DNA from 2 places in the Streptomyces sp. NPDC058051 genome. Region 1 is predicted to be linked to the other one. Evidence: riboswitches for the same ligand, from Rfam matches in the RefSeq annotation. Region 1 holds a riboswitch; the other holds the start of a gene.
What was found. Region 1 has a riboswitch for cyclic di-AMP ahead of ACFVUT_RS17780 (transglycosylase SLT domain-containing protein). Riboswitches for the same ligand answer to the same signal wherever they lie in the genome.
Positions count from the first base shown of each region.

Region 2: another riboswitch for cyclic di-AMP. It lies ahead of ACFVUT_RS33085 (LysM peptidoglycan-binding domain-containing protein); the one in region 1 lies ahead of ACFVUT_RS17780 (transglycosylase SLT domain-containing protein).

Region 1 covers NZ_JBHVRW010000010.1:59,055-64,284, reverse strand. The annotation lists gene ACFVUT_RS17795 (alkaline phosphatase family protein) at 1-259, shown strand, start outside; gene ACFVUT_RS17790 (hypothetical protein) at 357-674, shown strand; gene ACFVUT_RS17785 (DUF2461 family protein) at 770-1,459, shown strand; gene ACFVUT_RS17780 (transglycosylase SLT domain-containing protein) at 1,560-2,327, opposite strand; cyclic di-AMP (ydaO/yuaA leader) riboswitch at 2,332-2,516, opposite strand; gene ACFVUT_RS17775 (DUF305 domain-containing protein) at 3,144-3,821, opposite strand; gene ACFVUT_RS17770 (hypothetical protein) at 3,923-4,327, opposite strand; gene ACFVUT_RS17765 (heavy metal translocating P-type ATPase) at 4,523-5,230, opposite strand, start outside.
Region 2 covers NZ_JBHVRW010000031.1:83,865-89,094, reverse strand. The annotation lists gene ACFVUT_RS33090 (alpha-galactosidase) at 1-2,078, shown strand, start outside; cyclic di-AMP (ydaO/yuaA leader) riboswitch at 2,376-2,532, shown strand; partial or broken gene ACFVUT_RS33085 (LysM peptidoglycan-binding domain-containing protein) at 2,538-2,891, shown strand; gene ACFVUT_RS33080 (pentapeptide repeat-containing protein) at 2,780-3,034, opposite strand; gene ACFVUT_RS33075 (M23 family metallopeptidase) at 3,162-3,479, shown strand; gene ACFVUT_RS33070 (SGNH/GDSL hydrolase family protein) at 3,685-4,530, shown strand; gene ACFVUT_RS33065 (STM4011 family radical SAM protein) at 4,609-5,230, opposite strand, start outside.

The DNA.
Region 1 (5,230 bases):
CAAGAACGAACTGGGCGCCTATGCCGACTGGGCCAGGACCCACAACAGCCTCCTGGTCGTCACGTTCGACGAGGGCAACACGCGGTCGGACAACCGCATCCCCACCGTCTTCTACGGACAGCACGTCGCCCCCGACAGTTCCAGCAGCGCCGCCTGCAACCACTACGACGTGCTCCGCACCCTGGAGGACCTGGCAGGGCTGACGACGCACGCCGGAAACGCGGCCTCGGCGTCCGACATCTCCGGCATCTGGAACTGACACCGCCGTGCTCCGGCACGCCGCGGGCGTCCGGAGCGCGGGAAGGCGGGCATCGCCGCAGGTCGCGCATCCGCGGTCTTGATGCCAGCCTGGAAGCATGGCTTGGGCGTCATGGACGACTCGCGGTGTGTTCTCCGGGCACGGTGGCGTGCTCACGGACGAGGTCGGTGTCCTGTCCGGAGACCTGACGGTTCACACGACCTGGGCCGACGACACGGCCCAGGTCACTGTGCAGTACACCGGAGCGAGCGACTGGTTCACCATGTCGGGCAGCCCCGTGCCGTGCCCGTCGGAGGACGACAGCCGGCACCTTCACGACGCGGTGGTGCGGTCCGTCCGGGAGGGGGCGGGGGCCACGGTTCCCCGGCCACCGCCCCGGAAGCCGCATCGGCCTGCGGAGGGCACCCGGGGATGAGGGCTGCGAAGGCACGACTCCCCCGCCGCACCCGGGAACGAGGAGGGGCCGGGGCACGGTGAGGACGCGCTGTCCGAGCCTCTAGGATCTCTCGGATGAGCAGAGCGTTCAGCGGCTGGACAGAGCAAGCGTTCGAGCTGCTTCTGCAGTTGGAGGGCAGCCCTTCGCAAGAAGCACGTGAGACACGTCGGAAGGACCGCGAGCGTCTCGTACGGCAGCCCATGATCGCGTTGCTCAACGACGTGGCCGACGCGGACGCGGCGTACGAGGACTTCTCGGTCTGGGGTTTCCGCAAGGATCCGTGGTGGTGGCAGCACCAGGCGGCGGTGATCCGGATCGCGCGCAACGTCGAGATCGGTCTGCGCTTCGACCTCGACGGGCTGCTGATCAGGGGCGGCTGGTCCTACCCGGACCCGGGGCAGATCCCGTCGTTCCGTGAGGCGGTTTCCGCGCGGGACACCGGACCCGGGCTGGCGCACGCCGTCGAGGCACTGGGGGCGCGGGGGTACGGGATCACCGGGGACATCATGAAGCGCATGCCGCGCGGGTACGACGCCGGTCATCCGCGGGCCGATCTGCTCCGGCACCGCTCGGTCCTCGCCGTCCGCCCGCTGGGCGGGGACTGCGCGGAGCACACGCCGGCGTTGGTCGATGCCGTGCTCCGGGCGGCAAAGGAGTTGGATCCCTTGCTGTCATGGCTCGCCGAGCATGTGACCGGCCCTGCTGCCGCCGCTTCCGCCGATCCGCCGCACGGCGTCGCGTCCGTGGGCAGTCCACACGGTTGAACAGCCGGAAGGCGGTCCTGACCGGCGGGCGGGGTGCCGAGGAGCCTGTCCGGCCCCTCGGCGCCCGTCGGTCGTGAACCGCCTTCCGCGCCGCTGTATGTCAGTACGCTCCGTAGACGTTGTCGATCGAGCCGTACTTGTCAGCCGCGTAGTTGCACGCGGCGGTGATGTTGGCGACCGGGTCGTAGCTGTCCATCGACGTACCGGGCACGTGGTAGGCACGGAACGTCGGGTCGATGATCTGCAGGAGACCCTTGGACGGGGTGCCCTTGGCGGCGTTCGAGTCCCAGTTGTTGATGGCCCGGGGGTTGCCGGAGGACTCGCGCATGATGTTGCGGTGGATGCCGTCGTAGCTGCCGGGGATGCCGTTCTTGGCCATGACGGCCAGCGATTCCTTGATCCAGCCGTCCAGGTCGTTCGTGTACGTCACGGCCGACGGGGCGGGGGCCGGGGCGGCGACGGTCGAGGCCGACGTTGCCGCGGAGGCGGCGGGCTCGGCCTTGGCTCCGATGGTCAGCTTCATGCCCGGGAAGATCAGCGCGGGATCGCCGCCGACAACCGCCCGGTTGTCCTCGTACAGCTTCTGCCAGCCGCCGCTGAGGGAATTCCCTCGCGCGATCTTGGAAAGGGTGTCGCCTGCGATCACCGTATAGGTGGTCGGCGCGTCCTTCTCTGCGGACTTCTCCTTGACGGTGGCAACCGTCGAAATCCCGGCCTTTTCGGCGGTGACGCTCTGCGCGGGTGCGGCCGAAGCGAAGCCGGCGCCGACCAGCGGAAGCGCGAGAGCAGCTCCACCCGTGGTCACCGCGATGAGACCGCGCGTCACGGAAATGGGCCGACGACGACGGTGGATACCCGTTGCGGACATGCTGAATTCCTCTCCGTCGCCTACGAGGTGAGCTGTCGGGTTCAGACTGGAGATGTCTGGTCGCACGCGAATGCGACTTCACCCCAAGCCGTTCCGGATACCGGATCGGCGCTTACCTGGGTTCCCCGCTCCTGCCGTACGTGAGTGATCGGATGGCCGGACGGCGGCAGGATTCGGCGTTCCGTCCGGGATTGACGGTGACCGTAGGCGAGAAACACGGAAAGGAACAAGCCCCTATTTGTGGATCACAATTCATTTGCAAGATCGAATGATGGAATCGGAAGTAATCCACTTCACACGACAATGCCAAATTCCCCGGCACAGAAGGGAACCGGAGCGCGCGCCGGGACGCCCCGGACTCCAAACGTGACTCACACCACGAGGAGAACAGAAGCGGCAATTCGGGCACCAAACGAAAGGGGCAACCTTCCGTAAGCATCCCTTTATTAACCAAGGGATCACTTCTATAGAAATCGCCCATATAGGGACATTCGCATATCCTTCTGGGTGCTCTGCTGTCGAGCGCACCCACAGGGCCCCACACCCTCGGGTACTCACCGACCGTCCGGCATCGGCGTCGGGCCTCCCGCCTCCACGACCGCGAAGCGCACGTCGCACACCGCGCGTCGCGAACCGGCTCGTCACTGCCTCCACGCGGCACCCGGGACTTCGCCTTCGGCCCTTCGAGTCGTCACCGCCGCAAGCAGCCGTGTTGCGGCTCGGTCGCGCCCCGGCCCGAACGGATCGGCCGCCACCGGTCTCACGCCCGAAGGGTGCGGGCCGCCGCCGCGACGACGGCCCGCACCCGGCCGGAACTCAGAGCCTGGCGATGATCTTGTTCATTTTCTCGATCTCGGCGGTCTGGGCCGCGATGACGGCCCCGGCAAGCTTCTTCGCATCGGCGTTGCCGCCGTTCTTCTGCTCGTCCTCGGCCATGGTGACCGCGCCCTCGTGGTGGCCGATCATGAGCTGGGCGAACTTCTTGTCGAAGTCCCTGCCCCTGGAGGCTTCCAGGTCACTCATGTCCTTGTCGGACATCATTCCGGGCATGCCCGGATGTGGTGCCGACCCGTGGTCCATGCCGGGCATGTCACCCATCGAGGACGAGGCCGAGGACAACGGCTTGCCCCAGGACGTCAGCCAACCCTTCATGGTGGTGATCTCCGGGTCCTGGGCCTTCTCGATCGCGGCGGCCAGCCCCTTGATCTCGGGATCGGTGGCGCGGCCGTCGGCAAGCTCCGCCATCTCTACGGCCTGCTGGTGGTGCGGGATCATCTGCTGCGCGAACCGCACGTCCGCGTCGTTGAACGAACCGCCGGGGGAGGCCGACGCGGAGGCACTGCCGGAGCCGTGGTCCATGCCGGAAACGGACGAGCCGTGGGCCGTGGGCGCTTCTGAGGAACCGCAGGCCACCGGCGCGAGAGCGAGTGCGGTAACGGCGCCGGCAGCCGCGAGTGCGCGGCGGCGGGCAGGGGAGGACAGGGGTGCGAACATCACACGTTCTTTCCAGGTGGTTGCGCCACCTCGGTGGCGCGCGAAAGGGGCAGGTCGTCGGCCCGCTTCCGGCCTGACGGCCGGGAAGCGGCGGACACCTGTCACGTCCGCGCGACGCACACCTGGACGAGGAGTTCCCGGCCGGCGAACGGCGGACCCCGTCGTGCCGGTCCGTGGACCGTCGTACGTCGCATCGCCGACACCCGCGCGGCCAGGACGACGAGGCCCAGCGCCATGAGCAGCGGCAGCAGCCGGTCGCGCGCGGGGGTGGACACGCACGAGTCGCCCTTCATCCCCGGCATGACGGCAGCCGCACGAGCGGCGCCCTGCTCGTCCGGAACGGCCCTGTGGCCGCCCCCGGTCGTCATGGAGACAGGAGCGTGCGAGGTCATGGCCATGGCGCCGTGGCAGCCCTCGGCCGCACTCGCCGGGGCCCCGTGCATGAGGAACAGCCCGCCCAGGAGGGCACACAGCACGAGCAGCCGGGACACTCCCGGTGTGCGCATCCGCCTGCGATCCACGGCTGCCTCGGATTCTCGGTCGTACGAGTCCTGCGGTACGAGCTCGACGATACCCCCATGGGGTTTCCGCGGCCTCGGAGCTCGGCCGCCCACGCGGCCGTAGGTCCTCGTCCGCAGCGGACCGGATCCCCCAAGTCCCTCGCGGCGACGGCGACGGCACCGGCCCGGGGCAGCGGCGGCTCACCGAGCGCTGCGGGCCCGTGTCCAGGCGGCCTCGCGCAGCAGGCGCAGGCCGTTGAGGCCGACGATGACGGTGGAGCCCTCGTGACCTGCGACCCCGAGGGGAAGCGGAAGTGTGCCCACCAGGTCCCAGACGACGAGGCCGGCGATGAAGACGGCTGCGATCGCCAGGTTCTGCACCACGAGGCGACGGCACCGGCGCGAGAGGGACACGACGGTGGGGACGGTGGACAGTTCGTCGCGGACGACGATCGCGTCGGCGGTCTCCAGGGCGAGGTCCGATCCGGCTCTGCCCATGGCGATCCCGGTGTGGGCGGCGGCCAGCGCCGGGGCGTCGTTGACACCGTCCCCGACCATGAGGACCTTCCGTCCCGCGTCCGCCATCTCCCGGACCGCGCCGACCTTGTCCTGCGGCAGCAGCCCCGCCCGCACGTCGCCGATCCCCGCGTCGGCCGCCAGGTGGGCGGCGGCACGCGGATGGTCGCCGGTGACCAGCACCGGCGTCCTCCCGGTGAGTGCGGTGAGGCGGGCGACGGTCGCACGGGCGTCGGTGCGCAGCCGGTCGGCGATGCCCAGGACACCCACCGGAGTCCCGTCGAGGACGACCAGCACGGCGGTACGGCCGTCCTCCTCCAACTCCGCGGCGAGTGCGACGGCCGCCCGGTCCGTGCAGCCGTCCAGCAGCCGGACAGGGCTGCCGACGGCGAC
Region 2 (5,230 bases), on a different contig from region 1:
CGGGCCGGATCTGGCTGCTCACCGGGGCCGGCAGCAGCTACGGACTGCGGCTCACCGAGCGGGACGAGCTGATCCATCTGCACTGGGGGCCGCGGATCTCCCTCGCCGCGCTGGAGGCCCTGGCCGCAGCGCCGGAGCCGCCCTTCAGAGGCTTCGAGTCGCAGCTCGACGGTCGCGAGGAGTACCCCGTGGAGGGCGGTCCCCGATTCGTCCGCCCCGCCCTCTCGGTACGCACCGCGCAGGTCCGCGGCACCGAGTGGGCCTTCGCCGACGCCGAGGTGGACGGGGAGGAGCTCCGTATCGGCTTCACCGACTCCGTGCACCGGCTCGCCCTGACCCTTCATTACCGGATGCGGGACGACTCCGATGTGATCGAGCGCTGGGCCACCGTCGCCCACGCCGGGCCCGACGGTCCGCCGCTGGAGCTGCTCCGCGCCGACGCGGCCGCCTGGTCGCTGCCCGCCCGCGACGGCTGGCGGCTGAGCCGCCTGCACGGGCGCTGGGCGGCGGAGTCGCAGCTCGCGCGGGCGGAGCTGACGTATGGCGAGAGCGTCATCTCCAGCAGGCGCGGCCACACCGGCCACCAGTACCTTCCGTGGGTCGCACTCGACGCCGACGGCACGGCGACCGAGGAGAGCGGCGAGGTCTACGGCTGCGCGCTGGGCTGGTCCGGCTCGTGGCGGATCTCCGTGCAGCAGCTCCCCGACGGGCTCGTCCAGATCACCGGCGGGGCCGGCTACGACGAATCGGGGCTGCTGCTGCTCGCACCCGGGGAGTCCTACACCACACCCGTCTTCGCCGGTCTGTGGAGCGCGGAGGGGTTCGGCGGGGCGAGCCGGGCCTGGCACGCCTGGCAGTTGGCCCATGTCGTCCCGGACGCGCAGCGCCTGCGCCCGGTGCTCTACAACTCCTGGGAGGCGACCGGCTTCGACATCTCGCAGGCACAGCAGCGGGCCCTCGCCGTGCGCGCCGCCGCGATGGGCGTCGAACTGTTCGTCGTGGACGACGCGTGGTTCGGGCAGCGCACCAGCGACCGGGCCGGGCTCGGCGACTGGACGCCGAATCCGGACCGCTTTCCCGATGGACTGAAGCCGCTCGCCGACGAAGTGCGCGGACTCGGTATGCAGTTCGGTATCTGGGTCGAGCCGGAAATGGTCAACGCCGACAGTGATCTCTATCGCGCGCACCCCGACTGGGTACAGCACTTTCCCGGGCGGACGCGGACCGAGTTCCGCAATCAACTGGTGCTCAATCTGGCCCGCCACGATGTGCGGGAATACCTGTGGGAACAACTGGACGCACTGCTCACCAGTGCGCCGATCGACTATGTGAAATGGGACTTCAACCGCTGCTTCACCGACGCGGGCTGGCCGGGGGAGGAGTACCAGCAGAAGCTCTGGATCGAGCATGTGGACGCCCTCTACGCGCTGATCGACCGGCTCAGGGCCGCGCATCCCTCGGTCGCCTTCGAGTCCTGCTCGGGCGGTGGCGGACGGATCGATCTGGGGATTCTGTCCCGTACGGACCAGGTGTGGACGTCCGACAACACCGACCCGCTCGACCGGCTCGCCATCCAGGAGGGCTTCGGTCAGATCCATCCGGCCCGCGTGATGGCCGCCTGGGTCACCGACAGCCCGAACGAACAGCTCAACGGCAGGGCCAGCTCACTGCGGTTCCGATTCGTGAGTGCGATGGCCGGTGTGCTGGGGATCGGCGGGGATCTTACCGAGTGGAGCGAGGAGGGGCTCGCCGAGGCGCGGACCTGGGTGGATCTCTACAAGGAGATCCGGCCGGTGGTGCAGCACGGCGCGCTGTACCGGCTGCGGGCCCCGCGCGGCGGACTCAGTGCGGTCCAGTACGTACACGAGGACGTGACCGTGGTCCTGATGTGGCTGGAGGCGCAGAGGTACGGGGAACGGCCGCCGGCGCTGCGGCTGCGCGGACTCGATCCCGCGGCGACGTACACCTGTGTGGACACGGGGGAGGTGCATCACGGTGCGGTGCTGTTGCATCAGGGACTGCACACCGGCCTCCGGGGGGATCTCGACGCGAGGGTGCTGAGGCTCCGGCGCGGGTGAAGGGTGTGACATGTCCGTAATGGGTGCATTTATTTGAATACGCCCTAGTTGTACGGGAGATGGTCCCCCTGTCGTGAGCGGGATCATATCCGTGACGGTGTGTACTGGCGGGCCGGTTGGGTATTCCGTGCGCGGCGCGGAATTCCAAGATCCTTAATCCACGGAGTGTGACCGTAATTCCGTGCCGATCTCCGTGCGCGGAATGCCGGGAAGGGAGCGATGGCTTGTTCTCGCCGTCCCGACTCGCTTACGGTCGCCATCAATCCGGTCGGACCGCCTAATCCTGCCGCCGCCCGGAATTCGCACCCACCGATCGTGTGGCAGGAGCGGGGGAACCAGGTAGGCCGCCGTCCGGAGACGAATCCGGACGGCTAGGGGTGAAGCCGCGCACAGCGCGGCCGGGCATCTCCAGCCCGAACCCGACAGCTCACCTCGCAGGCGCCGGAGAGGAAGCACGTCATGCCCATATCGGGTAAGCACCGTCGTACGAAGACCAGCACCATCGCCCGCGGTGTCGCCGCCGCGAGCACAGGTGGCGCCGTCATCGCCCTGCCGCTGCTCGGTGCCACCGGTGCCCACGCCGCGGAGCAGGCCGCCCCGGCCGCCGCCTCGCAGTCGGCCTCCGTCGCGCACGCCACCCCGGCCAAGCCGGTCGCACAGAAGCAGGACGCCACCGTGACGTACACGGTGGTCTCCGGCGACTACCTGGCGAAGATCGCCGACGAGCACGGGGTCGAGGGCGGCTGGCAGAAGCTGTACCAGGACAACCGCGACGTCGTCGGCGAGAACCCCGGCCTGATCTTCCCGGGCCTGAAGCTGACGCTCGGCGCCAAGGCGTCGGACCAGTCCGCGTCCACAGGTGCCGCGTCGGCCGCGGAGAAGTCCGCCCCGGCGAAGTCGGCCCCCGCCGAGTCCGCCCCGGCGAAGTCGGCCCCGGCGAAGGAGTCGACGGCCACCGAGTCCAAGGCTTCCGCCCCGGCCGCCCAGAGCACCGGCTCGGGCTACAGCCACCCGGTTCCCGGCAACCACACCACCAATTACCGCGCCTCCGGCTCCAACTGGTCCAGCGGCAGCCACACCGGCATCGACTTCCCCGTCTTCACCGGAACCAGTGTGAAGGCCGTCACCTCCGGCACCGTCGTCACCGCGGGCTGGGGCGGCGCGTACGGCAACCAGGTCGTCATCAAGCACGCCGACGGCCGCTACTCGCAGTACGGCCACCTGTCCTCGGTCTCCGTCTCCGTGGGCCAGAGCGTGAGCAACGGTCAGCAGCTCGGCCTTTCCGGTGCCACCGGCAACGCCACCGGACCGCACCTGCACTTCGAGGTGCGTACGGGCCCGGCGTACGGCTCGGACATCGACCCGATCGCCTACCTGGCTTCGCACGGCATCTACGTCTGAGCCGAACGGACGGGCAACTGAGCCGGCGAGCGGTCTGGGCCGGAGAGTGATCTGAGCAACACGGAAAGGGGCGGTGCGCGGCGGCGCACCGCCCCTTCTACTTATTCCCCTTTTACTAAAAACTGACCAGGTGGTCTATCTCACCACCCGTCAACCCCATATTACGGTCGCGTAGGTCACATTCGTCGGTGCAGGATAAGCCTTTGTGGCAGACGATTCGAGAAAAAACCAACGTGGCGTCATCTACCGACAGAGCGTCATCGAGTCGTACGCGGCGATTGGCGACAGCTTCACCGAAGGAGTCGGTGATCCCGGCCCGGACGGAACATTCGTAGGCTGGGCGGACCGGTTCGCGGTACTTCTCGCGGACCAGCTCCCGGCCCCCGACGCCGGGGCGAGCACCGAAGGCTCCGCCCACGGGAACTTCAGGTACGCCAATCTCGCCGTACGCGGACGCCTCCTCGACCAGATCGTCGAGGAGCAGGTGCCGCGCGCCAAGGAGCTCGCACCCGACCTGGTGAGCTTCTGCGCGGGCGGCAACGACATCATCAGGCCCGGTACCGACCCCGACGACGTGGCCGAGCGTTTCGAGCGGGCGGTGGCCGAGCTGACCGAGTCGGTCGGCACCGTGATGGTCACCACCGGCTTCGACACCCGGGGCGTTCCCGTGCTGCGGCATCTGCGCGGAAAGATCGCCACCTACACCGCCCATGTGCGGTCCATCGCCGACCGCTACGACTGCCCGGTCCTCGACCTGTGGTCGCTGCGGTCCGTCCAGGACAGGCGCGCCTGGGACGACGACCGGCTCCACCTGTCGCCCGAGGGGCACACCAGGGTCGCGCTGCGCGCCGCCCAGGTCCTCGGCGTCGACGCGCCGGCCGACCCGGACCAGGAATGGCCCCCGCAGGCCCAGCGCGGCACCCTCGAAGTGCGGCGCGACGACATCCACTGGGCGCGCGAGTACCTGGTCCCGTGGATCGGCCGGCGGCTGCGCGGCGAGTCCTCCGGCGACCATGTCGAGGCGAAGCGGCCGGATCTCCTGCCGCTGTAGTGCCCGCACCGTGGCCGGCCCGCCGGACGGGATCCGGCGGCGCCGGCCCTCGTTCGCCGGACGGGCCGAGGCTTCAGCTCAGGCCCGTCCGGCGAGGGCCGACGACGGATGCGCCGGTATTCGTTCCAGCACACCGCCCGCGAAGACGTCGTACAGCGGCAGCGTCTCCAGATGCACATAGCCGATGTGGCAGTCGCAGACGGCCAGCGGACAGGCGCGTGGGCCGAGGGAGCGCCGGTAGCTCCCGTCGTAGAGGTTGCCGAGTTCCGCCGGGACGAAATGGCAGCGCCGCACCGTGCCGTCGCCGTCCACCGAGATGACCGACTCGCCTGTCCTGCAGGGCAGCCCGGCCGACCGGTGCGGATGCCGGCTGTACGGAAAGAGCGGATCGAGGGCCGTCCAGCGATCCGCCTCCTCGTCCGTGTAGGCGTGGCCCTCCGCGGCGTTCACCCAGAGATAGACCTCGTCCGGCAGGGCGGCGCGCAGCCGCCGCGCCTCGTCGAGGTGCTCGTCGAGACCGACGACGCCGACGCTGTGGCGGATGCCCAGCGCGGACAGCTCCCGGCACTTGGTCAGGAACCGCTCGTACGGCGTCTGGCCCGGGTGGTACGTGCACCAGAGCGCGATCTTCTCGCGGCCCGCGTCTCCCGCCTCGGCCAGCCACCCCGTGCGGGTGCTGAGGTTGGTCTGGATCGCGACC